DNA from 2 places in the Colwellia sp. Bg11-12 genome. Region 1 is predicted to be linked to the other one. Evidence: riboswitches for the same ligand, from Rfam matches in the RefSeq annotation. Region 1 holds a riboswitch; the other holds the start of a gene.
What was found. Region 1 has a riboswitch for lysine ahead of H4J39_RS07235 (hypothetical protein). Riboswitches for the same ligand answer to the same signal wherever they lie in the genome.

Region 1 (10,911 bases):
CTTCATGAGAAAATGAATTGGCATAGCTTTAAAGAGCCAATGATAGACATTTACAGTCGCAATTTTACCGAAGCAGAAATACAAGGGTTAATAACATTTTATCGTTCAGATATTGGCAGAAGTATGACGAAAAAAATGCCTTTAATTATTCAAGACTCAATCGTACTTTCACAACAGTTAATGCAAGATTTTATACCCGAAGTCCAATCTTTAGCCAAAGAGCTTAGCGCGAGTATCGAACAATCTCGCCAAAAATAGCAAACAAACAAGTAGTCAAAGGTATTGGCAACAGTAGTATTGTCAATACCTTATTTATAAATCAAGGCTAATTCACACAGTATTAAAACTCAAAATACTCACTAAACACTTTATATAATTCTGTACCTTGATTCACACTCGCCGAGGCAAAATGTAAAATAGGAATGACTTTTTTATCCAGTGAAATATAGTGCAATGGATCGCCGTCACCATAATTATCCATGCGCAAAATTCTCGCCAGCGGTTCACCCGCAGCTAATGGTTGACCAAATTCAGCCAAGTAATCGACCATCCCTCCCATTGGTGAATAAAATGCTTTGTAGTTTTTTAAATAACATCCATAACGTGTCATCTTTTTAGGTCGGTAGTCTGTGGTGTTGATGACGTTTTTATGCTGTAAATAATTCATAATGCTTTTAGCGTCTTCTAAGGCTACATCAAGATCAATCTGTTCTTGCGAGCCTAATTCAACGGTAAAGCTTTCTTTGTTAATAGACGCTGAACTAATCGAAAACTCGATACCTAATTCGGCAAAAGCGTCTTGTAATGACCACCATGGGCAGAATGTTGCTTCATCTAAGGCACCATCAAAGTCATTAGGAATTAATAATGTATGTGGAATATCAAAGTACTGGGCGCTTTCTTGCGCATATTCAGGGCAGTATAAATGTTTACTTGAAATAGGGCCGGTATGTAAGTCTAAAACGTAGTCTGCTTGATGCGCCAAGCGCTGTAATTGATAAGCAATGCGTTGTCCGGTCGTTAGCCCATAAATATTATGGTTAAGTTTTTCTTCAATACTTTCAATCATTAGCTTTTTAAAATTGGCTTCAATAACTTGATTTTTTTTGCCTATACATTCACGAACAAACGGTTTGATGATGCTTTCATCAAAGTGATACATCCGATTCCAATTCACTCCGGTGATAGGATCAAATCTGCCAAGGGTATATTCACCATTTTTATGGTTACACGCAACAGGATTCGCATATGGCACTAACGTAATATCGCCGTTGATTTGAGTGTTTTGTAATAATTCTAATAATTGAAAAATAACCGCATTACCTTGCACTTCTGCGCCGTGCATATTCGCTTGAATATAGACACTTGGTGCATCACAATGCCCTTTTATGCGATATACTGGAACGGTGAGCGCAGCGCCACTGGCCATTTCACCGACATGCATAACTTCTTTTTTTATTTCGTTCATAATTTTCACTTTATCTTAAGTCTTAAACTCATTGGTTTAACGCTACCGTAAATACCAATCAGCAGGTTGTGAAGCTCTTACTTCAATTAACTTCCCTTGACTAAAAACATATTCCGCCGCGATATGATGACAAAGAAAGAACGGCATGCTCTCAGTAAAACCGTATGCTCCACAATAACCAAAAATAAGTGGATCGTGAACAGAGACGTCAGCAGGTAAAGCGTGTTTACCCAGTTTGTCCATGCTCGTACATAACGGACCATGAATATCGAACAACTGCTTTTCATGTGAAGACGTTCGGAGTAAATCTACCGGAAAAGGCTGTTCGGTAATTGCTGGGCGCAATAAATGATTAATGCCTGCCGCCAATACTAATTGCTCTTGGCCATAATTTACCTTTCTATCAACAACCGGTGCTATGTAATAACCACATTCAGCTACCGCAAAGCGTCCCAACTCTAACCATAACTCTTCAACAGCTGCTTGTTGTTTTATTATAGCGAGATCAATCAATATTTGCGGCCAAGACAGCGTAGCGCCTTGCTGCAAATAATCGATGCCTAAACCTCCCCCTAAATCTAATATTTTCAGTGCCATACCAATATCTTCAGCTAATTGCTTTAATGGCGGTACCATTTGTGACCACAATGAAAACATTTTTTCATTGCTGAGCATATTGCCCCATTGAAAAATATGAAGGCCACAAATTTCAATATCAGGAAAATCAGTCACGCGAATACTTTGCCATTGCGCTACCGATAAACCGAAAGGCGTCAGGCTATTCCCCCCTAAAGGATTTTTGTCACCCTCTGGCCATTGCAACTGCACGCGCAGTAAAACTTGTGGCTTAACCTTACTTTCAATGGCAGCTTCATTTAACCAAATTAATTGATTCAAACTTTCAGCCACAAAAACATTAACACCTTGATCAATAAATGACGTTATTTGAGCTTTAGATTTTGCGGGGCCGGTATTTAAGATACGTTCAGGTGCAACTCCCTGTTTTAACACTTGGCTTAATTCGCCAGTGCTCGCCACATCAAAATTAAAACCAGCACCTTCTAAGGTTTGAATGATGGTAGATAACGGGTTCGCTTTTACCGCAAACCATAGTTTGATCACATCTTGGCGTTGCAGTTCTGCCAAATGAGCTTTTAGCGCATCAAGATGATAAACAAAGTAACCAGCCTGTTTGGCACTTTCAGGTTGTTGTTCTTTTAACGCAGCAATTAATTCAATCGCTGCGGGAGAATCAAAACAATGGGCACTATTCACTAATTCAGCCATGATATTCCTATTTTATCTGCTATTGCTTAACGTAAAATTGATTCAAGTTCTAACGATGCATTACTTTTTTCATCACGGTATTTAACGATTAATGCACAAGCCATATTCAACCCCTGTGATTTAGCCCATTCGCCAGAAACTGGTCGCGTACCCGGAACGACAACAGCTCGCTCAGGAATGTCAGCACCTTTTTCAAGCATAACCTGATTGACACAATCGTAAACAGGCACTGACGCTGAAAGTGAGACACCTGGCGCTAAAACTGCCCCTTTTTTCACAACTAGACCTTCAACAATTACCACACCAGCACTTAAAAAAGCGCCGTCTTCAATGATCACAGGGCTAGCTCCGACAGGCTCTAAAACACCACCAATTTGAACCGCAGCTGACACGTGTACATTTTTACCAATTTGAGCACACGAACCAATTAATGCATGGCTGTCAATCATAGTTCCGGTATCAACAAAAGCCCCCACATTAATATAAGCTGGTGGCATAATAATCACACCAGCTGCAACATGAGCACCCCGGCGAACTGATGAACCACCGGGCACTAATCGTACTTTGTCATCAGTAGTAAATTCACGTGCAGGCAAGTTATGTTTATCAACAAAGCCTTTATAAACACCTTCAAAAGCAATGTTTTCTCCCGCTTTAAATGCTGATAATATCGCTTCTTTTACCGCGATATTAGCCTGCCAGTGACCATGCTCGTCTTGATTTGCTGCTCGTACCGTACCTGCTTCTAACTGTGTTAACGTTTCTTGCCAATTCATTTTGAATTACTCTTAATTAAGTTTTTAAAGGGAATGTTTAGCTTGATGCTTATGTTGTTGATTAATAACTTTTTAACGCTACAGCGCATTAAGATCATTATCTTTGGTGGTATACCTTTTTTAATTGAGGTTGCCCTTGCGACTTGAAAAAGCTTGGCAAGTAAGTTTTTCTGATGTTGAAGTAACCCGTGGCTATTGCCAGCAAGTAAAGGTTGGAGGTATTCAAGCCTTGTATGTTGGCAAACGTTACATGCAAGTAGCAAAATGCTATTGGCAACATCAGACGGGTTAATGGCTATTTTTTTTAGGCGAGTAGGGGCGATTTCAACGCCATCAAGTAATGGCGTCATTAAAGCAGTCCATAAAATAGAATGATGGAATGTTGGGGTAGCGTTTAAGCTAATATTTTTTGAATGTTTTATTTGATTCATTTCTCTCGAACTCTGTTCGTTCGGAGAACTTTTAGGCGTTTGTAGCAGCCAAAATAATAATCACTTCATTGGTGAGCATTGGCTTTACAAAGGCCAGAAGCTCTCCACCAAATTGGTGACAATTGCTAGGATTCAACCCAAACAACCGGTAAATAAATCATCAAAAATTCATTTACCTCGGCATTAATCCCCCTCATTATCAATCGTCAGAGTTTGATCTCTTTATGATAACTACCTGGTTAATGCTCCTCTTCTGACCCTTTATCATTCAGTCTTGCTTGTGTAAAAAACCAAACAACGACGTTATTGAATTCAGGACAACAACATTAGAACATTTATTCTAATGTTGAGTCAACAGGCGTGTAAATAGATGTAATACTGATATATTATATCTTATGAAGCAATGATCGCTTGCTCTATTTGTGCCAAACGGTCTTGCCCCCAACAAGCCACATTTTGAAAACGAAAGCATGGTGCGCCCCATAATCCCATACTGTCTATTGTACTTTGGTTAAAGTCAGACCATTGTTTCCAATCATGTTCATTATTATATGCTAATGCTTCATCATAATTTAATGCATGCTGTTGACACAAAGATTCGATCACCGATTTATGCGATAAGTCTAAGCCGTCAACATATATAGCGTTAAACGCAGACTTAATGAAAACGAGATCTTTATTTTGCTGCTCTGCATATGAAAAAATTTGAAAAGCATTAAAAATACCTTGCCCCAAAGGATCGGTGATTCCTGTAAAAGGAATATTAAGCTTCTTGGCTTCACGACTGGCGTCAAAAACAGCATAACGCTCTTTGTTTTCTGTGATCGTTAATCCGCGCATAACCAACGGTAATAAAGGCTTTATTTTTAACGGTATATTATAATGCTGACTTAACTTCTCTGCTTGTAATAAACCAATATAAGAATAAGGGCTTCGCAATGAAATAAAAACCTCTAGCGTATGGTTGCCAGCGTTATCTGTAATAATTTCTTTCGTTGATTGCTCGGCAAATACGAGTTTGTTTTTTTGATAAACAGCAGTACTGTTATCTTTTGCTAAGCCAAAATCAGCCAAACGTTTTTCTAAATGCTCAAGTCTATCGATACCAACATACCATTGGCCTGCAATGAAGATCGAAGAAGGTAAATAATGACCTTTTTTAACCAAACGCATTAAATTTTTAATTTGATAATTAATTACTGGCGTAGAAGCGTGATAATAATAATCAAATTCATTAAACCATGTTTCCTGAAAAAGCTGCCATGCATTATCTAATGTTTTAGGTCGCAATTGCCACATTTGCTGACCAGTAAAGAGTGATTCTTGGGTAGGTTGTTGCGTTATTTTTTTGAGTTGATATTGATCAGCAATAAAGTTAGCGTCTTTAATCGCCCAAGTACGCATTAATTTTGGATCTATTGTCACCCCTGGCACACTTTCGTAAACTAAAAACAGTTTAAATTGAATATTAAAGCGTTTTTCTAACTCAGGCAGCACTTGAATAAGCATAAAGCTATAAGGGTCGTTAAGTGCTAAATAAACTTCGGCAACAGGCGTTTTTCTAAACATATTGGGTACAGTAAAATAACGAAGTTTTAGCAACCATGCCCGCTTATCACTGCGTATTAATCTCACTTTAAACCAAGTAAAAATTTTAGTAAAAATACCCCTCTCCTTGAATATTATATGATGTTTTTCAAATTTATTATTGCCGTTTCTGACATGATTATAATATTCACGTAGAATGGCGCCATTATAAACATATCTTGTCGTTAAGCGTATAAAATACCGTTAATTAATTTATCATTTAAACTGTATTATTATTAACGCCATAATCAAATCATTTGAGAATCACTTTGTTAGATAACATCAATCAATTACTGCTACGTAATACCGACTTACTGCCGGCAAAAGCCCCTTTATTTATCAATTTACCTGTTGACGATTTTTTTGAAGAATATCACTCACTTCATCCCAACGCGTTGATGACATGTTACAACACTAATTATCAATTTCATTTACAAGCGAAGCAGCTGCAACTATCTCAAATGAACGCTGTATTTAGTGCCAGTTACCAAAGTGATACTGAACACGATTTAGTTATTATTCAATTCCCTAAAAGTAAGGCGGAATTAACCTTTACCCTAGCGATGATTGCAAGTGTCGTATCAAAAGATTGCTTAGTATTAGTTATTGGCGAAAATAAAAGTGGTATTAAATCTTTAGAAAAACTAACTCGCGATCAGCTTGGAGATTGTGCAAAAATTGATGCTGCTCGCCATTGTTTATTATTTGCGGCTAATTTACTGGCGACACAAGAAACGTTTATTTTAGAAAATTGGTTAAAGCCATACTCATTTACGATTAAAAATACCCTTATAGACGTGGTCGCATTACCGGGTGTATTCAGTCAAAACGGTCTTGATATCGGAACACAAGTTTTATTAGAAAATATACCTAAGAAGGTAACGGGTAAACTGCTCGATTTTGGTTGTGGTGCTGGTGTTATCGCAAGTTACTTGGGCAAATTATTCCCAGGTATTAATTTACATTTACTTGATGTCAGTGCGTTAGCTTTATATTCAGCCCAGGAAACTTTAAAATTAAATAATTTAACGGGTCACATTTTTCCATCAAACAGCCTATCTGATGTTAAAGACAAGTACGATTTCGTTATTTCAAATCCTCCCTTTCATCAAGGCCTGAAAACAAATTATCAAGCAACTGAAACATTTCTTTCAAAAATAAAACCCCATTTAAAGCCGAAAGGACAAGTAATTGTTGTTGCTAATAGTTTTTTACGTTATCAACCAATAATGGAAGAAGCAATTGGTAGAACACAAGTTTTAGCTAAGCAAAAAGGTTTCTCGCTTTATCATTGTTCAATTTAATTGCTCAATGTAGAATTTGAGTTACTATAAAAGTATGGAAAAAATGAAACACATTCACTCATTAAAGAGAAAACTGATGATTATGATCATCGGTTTCATTGTATTGTTTGTTACTCTTTCTTCTTTTATCATCGCTAATTCATTTATTGAAGATACAAAAGAAGACGCGGCCACTAATACAAAATACTGGGCTGAGCTTATCGCAAATGCTAACAGTACCAATCTCGTTAATGATGAAACGCTATTGATTGATCATTATTTGTCGATGCTCAAATCTGTCCCTTATATTAGCCACGTTCATATTTATAAACTATCCCCTGAGCCTGAAGGCATAGTTTTTTTTGCGAACTATAATAAAAGTATGAGCTCCCCTATACTCAAAAAAACAGATAGAATAATAGAGTTATCTTCGGTAAAGATAAGTGCTTATATTACAGAGCTTATGGTACCGATTACTCAGCAAGATAAAAAAGTTGGCTACGTTTATATACAAGTCAGTACTGACTATATTAAACGTATAACAAACAATATGTTCTTGCGCTATGGTGTCATTATTTTCATGCTTATTGTCTTAACGCTTTTATTAACAATCATACTCAACCGCTTTATCACTATTCCCATGTCAGATATGGCAAATAAAGTACAAGATATTTCGAAACATAAAAGATTCAATTTACGTATTGGGCAAATGCCTTTTAAAGAACTTGATATTCTTGCGCTCAATATAAACATTTTACTTAACAGAGCTGAAACACAATTAGCGAATTTGTCAGATGACAAACAGCTTACTTATCAACAAAATAAAGATCTTGAAGATAAAGTAAATAAGCGCACCCAAGCCTTAAAAGATTCAAACCATGAATTGCTGTCTACATTAGAAAAATTACACCAGTTTCAAGGGCAACTTGTTGAAAGTGAAAAAATGGCTTCATTAGGAGATATGGTTGCGGGTGTAGCGCATGAAGTAAATACCCCAATAGGTTTAGGTGTTACCGCTTCAACGTTATTGTCAGATCGTTTATTAGAAATAAAACAAGCTTTTGACAATAAAACCTTAAAATCTAGCCATTTGAAAAAGTTTCTCATTGAGGGCGAAGAGAATACTGCCATTATTTATCGCAATTTAAAACGTGCAGCTACATTAATTTCTAGTTTCAAAAAAGTTGCTGTCGACCAGTCAAGTGAAGAAGCGCGTTCGTTTAACATCAAAAATTTGCTTGACGACATATTATTGACTTTAGCCCCACAAATTAAAAGTTTACCTTTTATTATAAATGTCGACTGTCCAAGCGAACTTGTTATTAAAAGTAAACCCGGCCCAATTAATCAGATTATTATTAATTTAATACAAAATTCTATTACCCATGGGTTTGATCAACGAGAATATGGTTCGATAGCCATACAGGTTAGTATTGATAGCGATATGCTAACAATTGACTACCAAGATGACGGCAGAGGTATTGAGCCTTCTATAATGAATAAAATTTTTGAGCCATTCACCACAACAAAACGAGGTTCTGGTGGCAGTGGCTTAGGCTTACATCTTGTTTATAATTTAGTAACACAGGCATTAGGTGGGAAGATAACTTTTATTAGCGATGTTGAAAGTGGTGTCAATTTCAAAATAATTATCCCAACACAAGTCATGGAAGAAGACTAAAGGTAGCCATACAAATTGTTGTTGAAAATTAAGAAACTCATAATCTTGATTGTTTTTTAGGTAGTGGTTCTATACCATACAATTAATTGTATAAATAATTAATAAAATCAGCATTAGTAACATAGCGTTAATATAATTTTCAGCTATAACTAACATACAGTAAACATTATTGCCAAATACATAAAGAGTGGAAAAAAAAACATGCAAAAACCTCACATACTTATCGTAGAAGACGAAGATGTTACACGCTTTAACCTACGTAACTTATTTGAAGCCGAAGGCTATCAAGTCTCTGAGGCTACCGACGGTGAGAGCATGGATACTCAGTTACAAAAAAACACGATTAATCTAGTCATTATGGATATTAATCTTCCAGGTAAAAATGGTTTGTTATTGGCGAGGGAACTCACCAGCAACAATGAACTAGGTTTAATATTCCTAACTGGTCGTGACAGTGATATAGATAAGATACTGGGTTTAGAAATTGGTGCTGATGACTATTTAACGAAACCGTTTAATCCTCGTGAATTAACGATACGCGCGCGAAATATTCTTAATCGTATTGGTCAAACAAAGAATGAAGTTGAAAAAGCAGTGATCACTTTTAACGAATGGTCACTTGATGGCAATTCAAGAAAAATGACCGCTCCTGATGGACAGATTTTAGCGATACCGCGTGGAGAGTATCGTGCATTACGCTTGTTAATTGAAAATACAGGCCAGATTGTGACTCGCCAGCAACTCATTAAAGAAATGACTGGTCGTGACCTTCGTTCAAATGATCGCACAGTTGATGTAACGATTAGACGCCTACGCAAACATTTTGAGTCAGTACCTGATGCGCCTGAATTAATTAATACCATTCACGGTGAAGGATATCGCTTTATTGGCTCTGTAGATTAAGCGCTTCAGTAATAAACAACTAAAAAGGGGAAGCAATAATTGCTTCCCCTTTTTAGTTGTTTAAGACAATAATTTACTTTGATGCTAACCATGTTTTAAAAGCGGTAATCGCTTGTTTATTAAGGTTAATTAACTCAGAAATATGTATTGATTTTTCTGGCCATTGCCCTGAAATTTTTTCTACAGCAACGAGCTTGGCATGAGCCGCCAACAAACCAACACTGCCAGTAGCACCCTTCATTTTATGGCATCGTGCTTGCCATAAGTCTTGTGACTCTTTTTCAATAGAGTCAGTTATTTCTTCAATATAGGTCTTTGATTGCTGGATATATAAATCTAACATTTGTTGAAGGATATCTTGGCCTAAACTATCTAAATATCCCTCTAATAAATTAACATCTAACGGTTCGATATTATTCACAAATCCTACCTTTAATTATATTTATAGCGGCGTAATTTCATTCATTGTAACAAGATGAACAGCGATGTCATTAAACAAATGTCTTTCATTTACATTGATTTAAAAATCCTTAACAAAGCGAAAACCTCATCAATACACAGTCTTTCAGTAACTTAGGCACCTAAGGTACTTAAAAAAGAACTGCTGCTATATCTGCAACTAAATATACGTTAGAATACGCGCCCTTAATAAGTTTGTTATGTACTGAAGTTTCAAAAAGCCCTTTACATAGCGTGTTAGAAACACTGGAGTAGAAATGTCCACATTAATGCCTGATATCGCCAACCACACCACCGCTCAAACCGAAGGAACGCTCGATTGGGTTGGGATGAGTAATATAGAAATGCCCATAATGGTTGCTTCGCAAGGTGAGAATGAGCGAATGGTTTCTGCTTTTGTTGACGCGTTTGTAAACTTAAAAGAACCACAAGCGAAAGGCATTCATATGTCTCGTTTGTATTTGTTACTTGACGAACTTTCTACTAGTAATACCTTAGACTTTCAAAGCTTAGTTACTTTACTTGACGGCTTCATCAGTAGTCATAATGACCTGAGTGATAATGCAAAAGTACAGTTTCGTTTCGATTATCACCTAAGAAGAAAATCTCTAATAAGTGGTAAACAAGGCTGGAAAGCATACCCTGTTACATTGACGGGCCGATTAAATAAAGGAAAGCTTGATATTGAGCTTGCTGTTGATGTTAGATATTCGTCTACATGTCCTTGTTCTGCCGCTCTTGCTCGACAATTAATTCAAAAAGCTTTTAAAGAAAAGTTTAACGATCAACAAGCTGATTTAAATGCTATTCACGAGTGGCTCGGAACGACCGAAGGGATTGTTGCCACACCTCATAGCCAACGTTCAGTTGCTGAATTAAAAGTTAAGCTAAATGCCAATGCTAATGAATTTCCGATTACCGCTTTAGTTGATATCATTGAAGGTTGCTTAAAAACGCCTGTGCAAGCGGCAGTAAAACGAGAAGATGAACAAGAATTTGCCCGTTTGAATGGTCAAAATTTAATGTTTTGTGAAGA
Region 2 (10,911 bases), on a different contig from region 1:
CAGAAAAATATCAATACCTCTGATAAAGATGACTCTTGGTATGCTTGGACACAGAAATATTTAGCCCCTGTCTTTCAACATTTACTAAATAAACCGCAAAATGATTTTATTGACCAGTTATATGACACACAAAATCTGACTGGTGAACATATTGAAGCCGCACTCGCCGGTACACCTAAATCGCAATGGCGGTTAACCACCGATAAAAAAGCAGTCATAATATCTGCCGCCTACCCTATTTACATCAGCGACAAAGTCAACGGAGCGGTGATCGTTGAGGAAACGACCAATGGTATTCTCAGTGTGAGAAATAAAGCCTTAGAGAAATTATTCACGTCGATACTTGCGATTATGTTATTGGGAGCGTTAGCTTTTTTCTTTTTCGCGTCACGTATTTCAAACCGTATTCGCCAACTGCGTAATCAAGCTGAAGTCGCTATTGATGAACACGGTAGAATTAATAATGATATTGCACAAAACATGCAAATATCAAAGGCAAATGACGAAATTGGTGATTTATCGCGTAGCTTTTCAACAGCAGTAAATCGGTTAAGCCAATACAATCATTACTTAGAAAACATGTCGTCACGACTCTCTCACGAATTACGCACACCGATAGCCATTGTTAGAACATCCTTGGAGAATTTATCTTTACAGGCATTACCTGACAGCAGTTCAGCTTATATTGACCGTGCCCAGAGTGGCATTAATCGCTTAAACAATATTTTAACCAACATGAGTGAAGCGACGCGTCTTGAGCAAATGTTGAATCAAACAGACAATGTTAGTTTTAATGTATTCGATGTATTAAATGGCTGTGTTCAAGGTTACCAGCAAATTTATCCTCATTTTGAGATTGAATATATCGCATCAGATAAAAAAGTTATTTTGGCCGGCTCTCCTGAGCATATCGCGCAATTACTCGACAAAGTAGTGACGAATGCCGTGGAGTTTAGCCAAGACAATACGTTATTTATAACCACAGAAACAAAAAGTAAAGCGATCACTATTCACATTAGTAATAACGGCATACTATTACCTGAAACGATGGAACAGCGATTGTTTGATTCAATGGTGTCTATGCGTGAAACACCTCAAACCAAAGAAGATAAAACACCTCATTTAGGCTTGGGGTTATATATCGCACGCTTGATTTGTGAATTTCATCATGGACAAATAGTGGCAAGTAACCATCATAATCCGCAAGGTGTCACGGTTTCGATCACTTTACCACTACAAACAAAATAATAAATGAGGGGGTATTGTATAGCGAAGTATTTATTCAATGCCTAGATATTTGTGAACTTGGACTGATAAACGCCAATTGTTTTCAATACAACTTTTGATCGCTAGCGCTGTTGCTCGTTCTTTTTGACTAATAGGTTGCAAATAAACTTGGGTATCAACAATATTATGCTCTGTTAATAACGCTTTTAAATCATCAATGTGTTGTTCGGTTGCAACTGGGTGCTTTATTTCATTAGCGCGAAGCATGGCTGAGTTTAATATTTTGTAGCCCCCTTTCATATTTACTTTCGGTGAAACCGTTACCCAACACTGCTCAGATACTTTAAGTTCGAAAGTCCCTGAAGTCTCTAACTGACAGCTAAACCCCTGATTTTCGAGTGCTTGACAAAGGGGGAGTAAATCAACCATTGCCGGTTCTCCACCCGTGATCACTATATGTTTTGCTTGATAGCCTTTGTCGGTTATCACCGCTAAAATAGCTTCTACAGAGAGTGCAGACCACGTTTGAGACTCTGCTTTTTTTGTTAACATTGCGGATGCGTTTACTTCGTCTTCAAGATTGATGTCCCAAGTATGTTTGGTATCACACCACGAACAGGCAACGGGGCAACCTTGTAAACGAATAAAAATAGAAGGTTGGCCAGTAAAAGCTCCTTCTCCTTGAATAGTTTCAAATAATTCATTAATTTTATATTTTACGGTCATCGGGGTTTTTGCCTGTTTATTGCTGGTGTGAATTGAAGTAAAATGTGCGACATTAATTATACCCTAAGAGACTTTAGAAATGACAAACAAAGTTGTTGTTATTTATTCTGGTGGCATGGACTCATTCACTGTACTTAATCGCGCCTTGCACGATGGCAAAGAAGTATTTGCCTTAACATTTGACTATGGCCAGCGTCATGTCAAAGAAATTGAGTATGCAAGCACGGTTTGTCAGTCACTCAACGTAAACCATAAAGTTATTGATATTTCATCAATTAATCAGCTACTTGCCGGTTCTTCATTAACTGACGATATTGATATTCCACAAGGGCATTACGAAGCTGAAAGTATGAAATCAACGGTTGTTCCTAACCGTAACATGATTTTATTGTCACTTGCGGTTGGTTATGCGGTTTCAGTAGGTGCTAGCCAAGTTTATTACGGTGCACATTCTGGCGACCATGCAATATACCCTGATTGTCGTCCTGAATTTGTGATGAAAATGAATGAAGTATGTAAAATAGCCAACTATGAGTCCGTAGAAATATTCAGCCCTTATCTTACTGTCACTAAAAGTGATATTTTAACGGATGGATTAAAAATGGGCTTGAAGTATGACAATACTTGGACATGTTATAACGGTCGTGAAAAAGCCTGTGGTCAATGTGGCGCTTGCCAAGAGCGATTAGAAGCTTTCAGTGATAATAATGTGACCGATCCACTAAATTACGAATAACCACGACGGGTTGAACATACTTACATTCATCGTTTACTAACATCGACGTGCATGGATGTAGGCCTTGTTATTTTTCTAGCACTAATTTATGACAGCCCATTATATATAAAGATAAAACACATAAATGTGTTTTATCTTTTTTTATGGTATTAACTTGGCTAATCACAGCTGATATTTAAGCAAACAAAGCCGTGTGTAGCTTTTCAACGGTTTCGTTCGCTTGCTTCTCATCCACCAAAAAACATAAATTATGTTCACTAGCGCCATGACAAATCATCCGAACATTTATGCCTGAAATTGTCTCAAAAATACTGGTTCCTACGCCATTACTGCGATGCATTTTATTACCAATAACAGCAACTAACGATAAACCATGCTCTACGGTGACTTCACAAAGTTGCTCAAGTTCTTCAACAACGGTTGAATTTAACAGGGCTTGCGTTGACCCCGTTGGATTATCGAAAGTAAGCGCGACACTTATTTCACTCGTGGTAATTAAATCAACACTCAGCTCATGTTTGGCTAAAATACCAAAGACTTGCGCAAGAAAGCCGCTTGCGTGGAGCATTGCAGGGCTTTTTACGGTCACTAAGGTTTGTTCTCGTCGCAGTGCTATTGAGCGATAAATCGGACTTGATTCAACAAATTGCTGAATACGAGTCCCGCCCTTTTCTGGCTCTTTGCTTGAACCGACAAACACTGGAATATTCTGTCTCATCGCAGGAATTAAGGTCGCAGGATGAAGAATTTTCGCGCCAAACGTTGCCATTTCAGCCGCTTCACCAAAACTAATTTCTTTAATCGCACGGGCCTGATCGGTTATGCGTGGATCCGTGGTAAAAATACCTACAACATCAGTCCAAATAGAAAGATTATCAGCATGTAATGCTTCAGCTAATAGTGCTGCACTGTAATCAGAGCCACCACGACCTAATGTCGTGGTATAGGCCTCTTCGTCTTGACCGATAAAACCCTGTGTAACAATTACTTTATCAACAAGGAGTGGAATAAGAGACTGTTTTGCATGTGCAGATAGTTGCTCAAGATCGACCACCGCTTTTCCATATTGTGCATTGGTTTTCATGACTTGGCGAACATCAAACATTTCACCATTAACGCCCACTGATTGCAGGACTTGTGCAAATATACGTGAACTCATTTGCTCACCAAAGGACAAAATAGCATCTGAGATACGTGGGCAATAATTTAATGATTGGGCATTAGAAAACTCACTTAACTGCTGAAGTAATTCAGCAATTTGTTCATTAAGCATTTGCTCTTGCGCTAAATGTTGGGTGATATTTAATTGAATAGCGCGAATATTGGTAATAATGTCTGTTTGTTCATGTTCTGGAACATTTTTTTGACTTAAACGAACCAATAAGTTTGTTACGCCCGAGCTTGCGGAAACGACAACCAGTTTATTACTTGGATCGTTTTTTATGATGTGGGCGCAACGCAACATCGCTTGGTGATCAGCAACACTGGTGCCACCAAATTTTGCAACGGTAAGAGGTGATAATGACATTTAAGGTCTCCCTAATTAAGTACCTGATATATAAATATCAAATAACTTGTAAACTGCAAGGAAGAGCATGACTGAAGGGAAAGTGTTCATGAATAGAGCCACTTAACTTTTCAGCCAGAAGCTCTCCACCATAAAATAATTAGGCTTTTAACCGCGCTAATTAGAGGTGACAATTCTAGGGATTCAGCCCTAGTAACCGAATAAATAACGCCACTCGCTAACTATTCTCGGCTGTAGTCTCCCTCAATAACAGTCAAAAGAATGGTGGTTCCTCGTGTTATTTACCTAGCTACAGCTCCTCTTCTGGTGTAAATACTAAACAAGTCAATTTGAGTATTTAGTCTAATATTTCACAAGCGAATTAAAACCTATATATAATAAAAAATCAACCGTCAAGGTCAATATTTCTATAATTAATCTTTCTCATAGACTTCAGCTTATTCGTTACTGAGCCAAGAGAAAAATTAGATAACGGTTATTAATCGATTTACTCTTGTTTTAATAATGCGCCACTTAATAGAATAGTGTTAATGCCCTTAATTAACTGCCTATAAATTTGGTCGAAATTAAATGGTTATATTATTGATAATTTGAATGGTAAATGAATATAATACGTTATAAATCAGAAAGTAAACATTTGAAACGGTGTTGTTTTATATCGTTTAAAGCGCAACTTCCATTTTGAAAAATGGCACGTCTGCTTTATAAAAGCGATCACTACTTATCTGCAGACCAAAACGCTTATAAAAATCTACAGCGGCCTCTCTTGCATCGCACCATAAAAATTCTACTTGGCGATCTTTTAACGATTGAATGATATACGCTAACATCTTAGAACCAATACCTTGATGTTGATAGTGATTATCGGTAGCAAACTTACGTAACTGAGCTTTGTTAACCGTGAAATAAACAGAAGCAACACAAACAAGCACCCCACGAACAAAGGCGCCATAATGTAGACCTTCAATGTCACCATCTACATAGCAATACTTTAGAGATTTACTTGGCCACAAAACGCGTTGACGAAGAGGAATAGTTTGTTCCCATGAGATAGCACGTATTTCCATATTATTTTACAGTCCAGGTATAGTGATATTCGCCAAATTTAATTGGCGTTATTTAATAATTGAAACACCAGCAACTTCTACAACTGTTTTTGCATCCGCTCGTTCAATAACTTTTAATAACGTGGTTTGAATGGTTTCGTCTTTTCTAGCATCACCTTTACTGGTAAATTTTTGTTCTTGAACTGCCTCACCTTCACCAGCGATAAAGCCAACCACAACTTCACTTGCGTAATCAGCTGATTCACCAAAATATGCCAGTGATATTTGAGGGTAACCTTGAAATCCTTTTTTAACTCTTTTTTCTATACGTTTTGTCGATTTATCTAAATTCATAGTAGGGCCCCAAAAGATATATAGCGCTGCATTAAGCAACTCATTGTCATTAATTGTAATGTTAAACGAAGTGAAAACAAAGTACTAGCTGATGTTCTCTCACCTTTACAACAATATTTACTGGCATATCATCATCAGATAATAAATTAAGCTTGATAATATAACGCAACCATCATATTTATCTGTATAGTGGTATCGTTTACGCTTGGATTTGAAATGAAATTAACCGTCTTGTTAAAGGACTTAATAAGTTTTTATCTAAAAGTGACAATAATGAAAACTAAAATCGGTTTATATACGTATAACAACCTATAACCAACTTAACGGTAAATAAAATGTTTGGAATATTTAAAAAAGACCCGATAAAAAAATTAAATAAGCTCTATGAAGCTAAGCTCGAACAAGCGATGTTCTCGCAAAGAAATGGTGATATAAAGTCTTATTCAATGATCACCGCTGAAGCTGAAAAAATAGCGGTTCAAATACAAGAACTAGAACGTTCAAAAAAATAATCGATCGTAAGTAGATTGAAGCGGAAAGTAATATCGTTAAAAATTATATATTCCGCTTCTTAATCTCAGTGTAATACTAACTCGAAATAATGTTCTTGTTTGGTAAATCCAACTCGCTTTAAATATACCTCATGGTTTTTATCTGATGCTTCTACCACTAAATGCTTAATACCTTCTAATTTTAGTTTGTTTTCTTGATGGGCAAACATAAATTTAGCCGCTTTAAAATCTCGGTCTTCTGGAATAATATAATCAAGTAGTACTTCAACCTTCCCCATATCATTCAATTGTCGATAAGCAAAGAAACCCACGGGCTTCATGTTACGAAACACTAACAGAACAAGTGCATCATCAAGTTGTTGCCACTGAAATTTTGTACATAACTGTTTAATATCTTTACCGTAGCGCTCTTTTAACAAGCTGAACAGTGGCGTTTGCACTGATTTTAATTTAACTAAATCAAATTGATCTTTTTCTTTATAAATACGCACTAAGTAGTAAATATCTACTAAAGTTATCCAACCATTTAAAATAAAAACAGGATAAGCATCAATAAAGTAACCGTAAGCACTAAAGGCAGCAGCTCCAAATAAGTTTATCCAACGCAATCGTTTGATATTAGACATCATTAACGACAACGCGATTAGCACACTAGCAACATAACCAAAGACTTCTAACAAGGACATCACATCACTCTTTTAATAAGAAATTAAATGAAAAAATAATTTTCTGACCATTTGGTCAGAAAATATGGATTTTATCTTGACACAGCAGTCAGGAAAACACAATATATCGTCATTAACTGCAGATAACAGTCAGTTATGACACAAATATAAACTAAGTAAAGCAATATAAAATTGAGCGATTAGTCACGCTGTCAGCTCAAGGCAAGATGCCATAATCGCTATAACTAACCCGCTGAACAATTACCCTACGGATGTTTGTTCTGCGAGTACCTAAAGCTTTTATAACACAATTATTATCTAAAGGATCTTTATGCACTTACCTCAAAATATTATTCGTCAAAAACGTAACAAACAAGCTTTAACCGTAGATGAAATTCAATGCTTTGTTGATGGCCTTAAAACGGGTGATTTTACCGATGCACAAGTAGGTTCTATGGCGATGGCAATTTGGCTTAACGGCATGACAACCGATGAAGTTGTAAACCTAACCATGGCTATGCGTGACTCGGGAACTGTTGTAAATTGGCATAATATGTTAGATAAACCCATTGTTGATAAGCATTCAACCGGTGGTGTTGGTGACAAAGTTAGCTTAATGTTAGCACCAATAGTGGCAGCCTGTGGTGCAAATGTCCCGATGATTGCTGGTCAAGGTTTAGGTCATACTGGTGGCACAGTTGATAAATTAGAGTCTATTCCAGGTTTTAATGTACGCCCTAGTCTGTCAGAGTTCCAAGCGACAGTGCAAGTTCAAGGTACCGCTATTATCTCACAAACAAAAGACTTAGCCCCTGCTGACAAACGTCTTTACTCAATCAGAGATGTTACTAGTACGGTTGAATCTATTCCTTTAATAACCGCCTCTATTTTGTCAAAAAAATTAGCAGCGGGCCTTGAATCATTAGTGATGGATGTCAAGGTTGGCAATGGCGCTATGATGGCTGATATAGAATCAGCTCGAGCCTTAGCTCACTCAATCGTTTCTGTTGCCAATGGCGCTGGAACACCTACTCAAGCATTAATTACTGATATGAATCAACCTTTAGGTACAACGGTAGGTAACGCACTTGAAATACAAGAAACTATTGATTATTTAACTGGAAAATACCGTGAGCCAAGGTTACATGAAGTAACAATCGCCCTTGCTGCTCGCATGTTATTAACCAGTAAGATAGCGACGAGTATTGAACAAGCAACTATTTTAGCCGAAGAGGCACTAACGTCTGGCAAAGCGGCTGAAATATTTGGAAAAATGATCACGGCAATGGGCGGCCCAGCTGATTTATTAACAAACAGTGAAAATAGACTGCCTAAAGCTAAGATCATTAAAAACATCACTGCGCCAACAGCTGGTTATATTGGCACAATGAACACTCGCGCTATTGGTATGGCGCTAGTAGAAATGGGTGGTGGTCGTGTCGATCATAATCAAAGCTTAGATTACAGTGTTGGCTTTAGTGATATAAAACCCAAAGGCACGAAAGTGGCTGAAGGTGATGTCATTGCTATTATACACGCGAAAGATGAGGCTCAAGCAAGCCAAGCGATTGAACAATACTTAAGTGCAGTTGAAATTTCAGCGATTCAAGTTATTGTTGAACCGGTTATCCACGAACTCATTACATAATATCTATTTGAGATAATAAAGCGCAATGATGCTTTATCTTTAATAATAAAAAACCGAGCGATAATAAGCTCGGTTTTTTTATGGCTGTTATTATATCATCCCTTAAAATAACGCGCGAAGACTGCTGCATTCCCAGAGATAAAGCAGCTTATTGAAGCTCACTCAATCAATAACGTTATCGCTCACTTAAGATTGATTAGCATAACGATATTGAGCAAGCAATAATTCGGTAGAGCTATCTGAAAGCTCAGTATTATTGGGTTGTCCTATACGGGATAATATATCATCCCCTAATATTTTCCCAAGCTCTACACCCCATTGGTCAAAAGAATTCAAATTCCAAATAACCCCCTGTACAAAGACTTTATGCTCATATAAGGAAATTAACGTTCCCAGTTGATAAGGCGTGAGTCTGTTAAAGGTCAAGGTATTTGATGGTCGATTACCCGGCATTTCTTTATGTTTAGCAATCACTTTAGCTAACGCTTCTTCCATGCCTGAACCAACAAGTTCATCATAGGCTTGTTGATGGGTTTTTCCTTGCATTAGTGTTTTACTTTGCGCAAAACAATTGGCCACAAGCATATCTTGATGGCCATTCATCTTATGTTCTGCGACAAGAGGTTGAATAAAATCAACGGGGACAACCGAAGTCCCTTGGTGTAACAACTGATGAAATGCATGCTGGCCATTTGTGCCTTCTGCACCCCAAATTACAGGGCCTGTGGTACTACTGACAATTTCATTGTTAAGCTGACAGCTTTTGCCATTAGATTCCATATCCATCTGTTGTACATACGCGGGGAAACCACGTAAATAATGACTATATGGTAATAAAGCATGGGTTTGGCAGCCAAAGAAGTTATGGTTCCAAACCCCTAACATCCCCATTAATACGGGTAAGTTTTGCTCAAGCGGTGCCTCTTTAAAATGCTGGTCAAGATCCGCCGCACCTTTAAGTAATTCAGTAAAACCCTGATTACCAATAGCCATTGCAATGGGCATACCAATCGCTGACCATAATGAATATCTACCTCCAACCCAATCCCACATAGGAAAAACATTCTCGCCACTAATGCCAAATGCGACGGCTTTAGTAACATTGGATGAAATAGCAATAAAGTGACGACTCAATTGCTCAAAAGCCACGTTGTTATCATAAAACCATTGGCGAGTAGACTCAGCATTCGTTAAGGTTTCTTGGGTATTAAACGACTTTGAAGCAATCAGCACCAAAGTCGTTTCAGGGTTTAAATCACATAAGACGTCATGGAGATGATTACCATCAATATTAGCAACAAAATGCTGTTTAGGCCCTCCTTGAACATAAGGTTTTAATGAAGTCGTTACTATTTTTGGCCCCAAAAAAGAACCACCAATGCCAAGATTTAAAACATCAGTAATACATTTGCCACTATACCCCAACCATTGCTTGTCGCGCACTTGGTTCACGACTGCTTCTACCTTAGTTCGTACCGCTTTGATTTGAGGTATAATATCAACTCCGTCAACGAGAATTGGCTTATCATCTTGTTGTCGTAAAGCGGTATGTAATACTGACCTATTTTCAGTATTATTAATCGGCGCACCTGCAAACATCGCATCACGTTTTGCGGCTAATTGTGCTGAATCTGCTAATGCCATTAATAAAGCACGCGTTTTTAAGGTAATACGGTTTTTTGAGTAATCGAGATTTAAGCCACAAGCGCTCACTGATAAATTTTCTGCTCGTTTGGGATCACTAGCAAACAAGTCACGCAAATGGCTACTTTCTACCTCAACTAAGTGTTGTTGCAGTGCTTGCCACTTATCGTTAAAAGTATCCATTAACATGAGCGGTGTCCTAACGTTATCTTAAAAGTATCCATTAGCATGAACAGTTTCCTGACGTTATCTTAAAATAATTGACTTAGTTGACTTTCGAGCTTGCACTGGTCAGTGGCAAAGTTACGAATACCTTCTGCTAATTTTTCTGTTGCCATAGCATCTTGATTCATCTCCCAGCGAAATTGCGCTTCGGTTAATGATGCTGGCTTTTCTTGAATATTTGTTGCTGGCATTAATTGTTGTGTGATCTGCTGATAATTTTCTGATAATTCGCTCATTAATGGTGGACTGATTGTTAGTCTGTCACAGCCCGCTAATGCGATAACCTCATCAATATTACGAAAACTTGCGCCCATCACTACAGTGTTATAATTATGCTGTTTGTAATAATTATAAATTTCTGTCACTGAAATCACCCCAGGATCTTCAGCGGCTAAATAGCTATCACGACCGGTATCTTTTTTGTGCCAATCAAGAATTCGACCAACAAAGGGTGAAATTAAATACACTTGTGCTTCAGCACAAGCTTTTGCTTGAGCAAAGCTAAATAACAACGTTAAATTACATTGAATGCCCTCTTGCTCGAGTTGTTTAGCGGCTTGAATACCTTCCCAAGTAGATGCCATTTTGATTAATATACGC

Region 2: another riboswitch for lysine. It lies ahead of lysC (lysine-sensitive aspartokinase 3); the one in region 1 lies ahead of H4J39_RS07235 (hypothetical protein).

What each region holds. Positions count from the first base shown of each region.
Region 1 is NZ_JACGUZ010000059.1:289,084-299,994, reverse strand. Features, by position in the region: gene H4J39_RS07255 (DUF2059 domain-containing protein) at 1-258, shown strand, start outside; gene H4J39_RS07250 (succinylglutamate desuccinylase/aspartoacylase family protein) at 341-1,468, opposite strand; gene H4J39_RS07245 (PLP-dependent decarboxylase) at 1,511-2,755, opposite strand; gene H4J39_RS07240 (2,3,4,5-tetrahydropyridine-2,6-dicarboxylate N-succinyltransferase) at 2,782-3,531, opposite strand; gene H4J39_RS07235 (hypothetical protein) at 3,528-3,962, opposite strand; lysine riboswitch at 4,052-4,223, opposite strand; gene H4J39_RS19265 (DsbA family protein) at 4,356-5,597, opposite strand; gene H4J39_RS07225 (methyltransferase) at 5,819-6,853, shown strand; gene H4J39_RS07220 (sensor histidine kinase) at 6,897-8,513, shown strand; gene arcA (two-component system response regulator ArcA) at 8,715-9,416, shown strand; gene H4J39_RS07210 (Hpt domain-containing protein) at 9,490-9,837, opposite strand; gene folE2 (GTP cyclohydrolase FolE2) at 10,133-10,911, shown strand, end outside.
Region 2 is NZ_JACGUZ010000073.1:29,066-39,976, reverse strand. Features, by position in the region: gene pdsS (proteobacterial dedicated sortase system histidine kinase) at 1-1,248, shown strand, start outside; gene queE (7-carboxy-7-deazaguanine synthase QueE) at 1,279-1,953, opposite strand; gene queC (7-cyano-7-deazaguanine synthase QueC) at 2,033-2,689, shown strand; gene lysC (lysine-sensitive aspartokinase 3) at 2,865-4,217, opposite strand; lysine riboswitch at 4,328-4,528, opposite strand; gene H4J39_RS12660 (GNAT family N-acetyltransferase) at 4,880-5,284, opposite strand; gene H4J39_RS12655 (hypothetical protein) at 5,333-5,617, opposite strand; gene H4J39_RS12650 (DUF6435 family protein) at 5,953-6,129, shown strand; gene H4J39_RS12645 (hypothetical protein) at 6,195-6,815, opposite strand; gene deoA (thymidine phosphorylase) at 7,126-8,442, shown strand; gene pgi (glucose-6-phosphate isomerase) at 8,629-10,275, opposite strand; gene tal (transaldolase) at 10,338-10,911, opposite strand, start outside.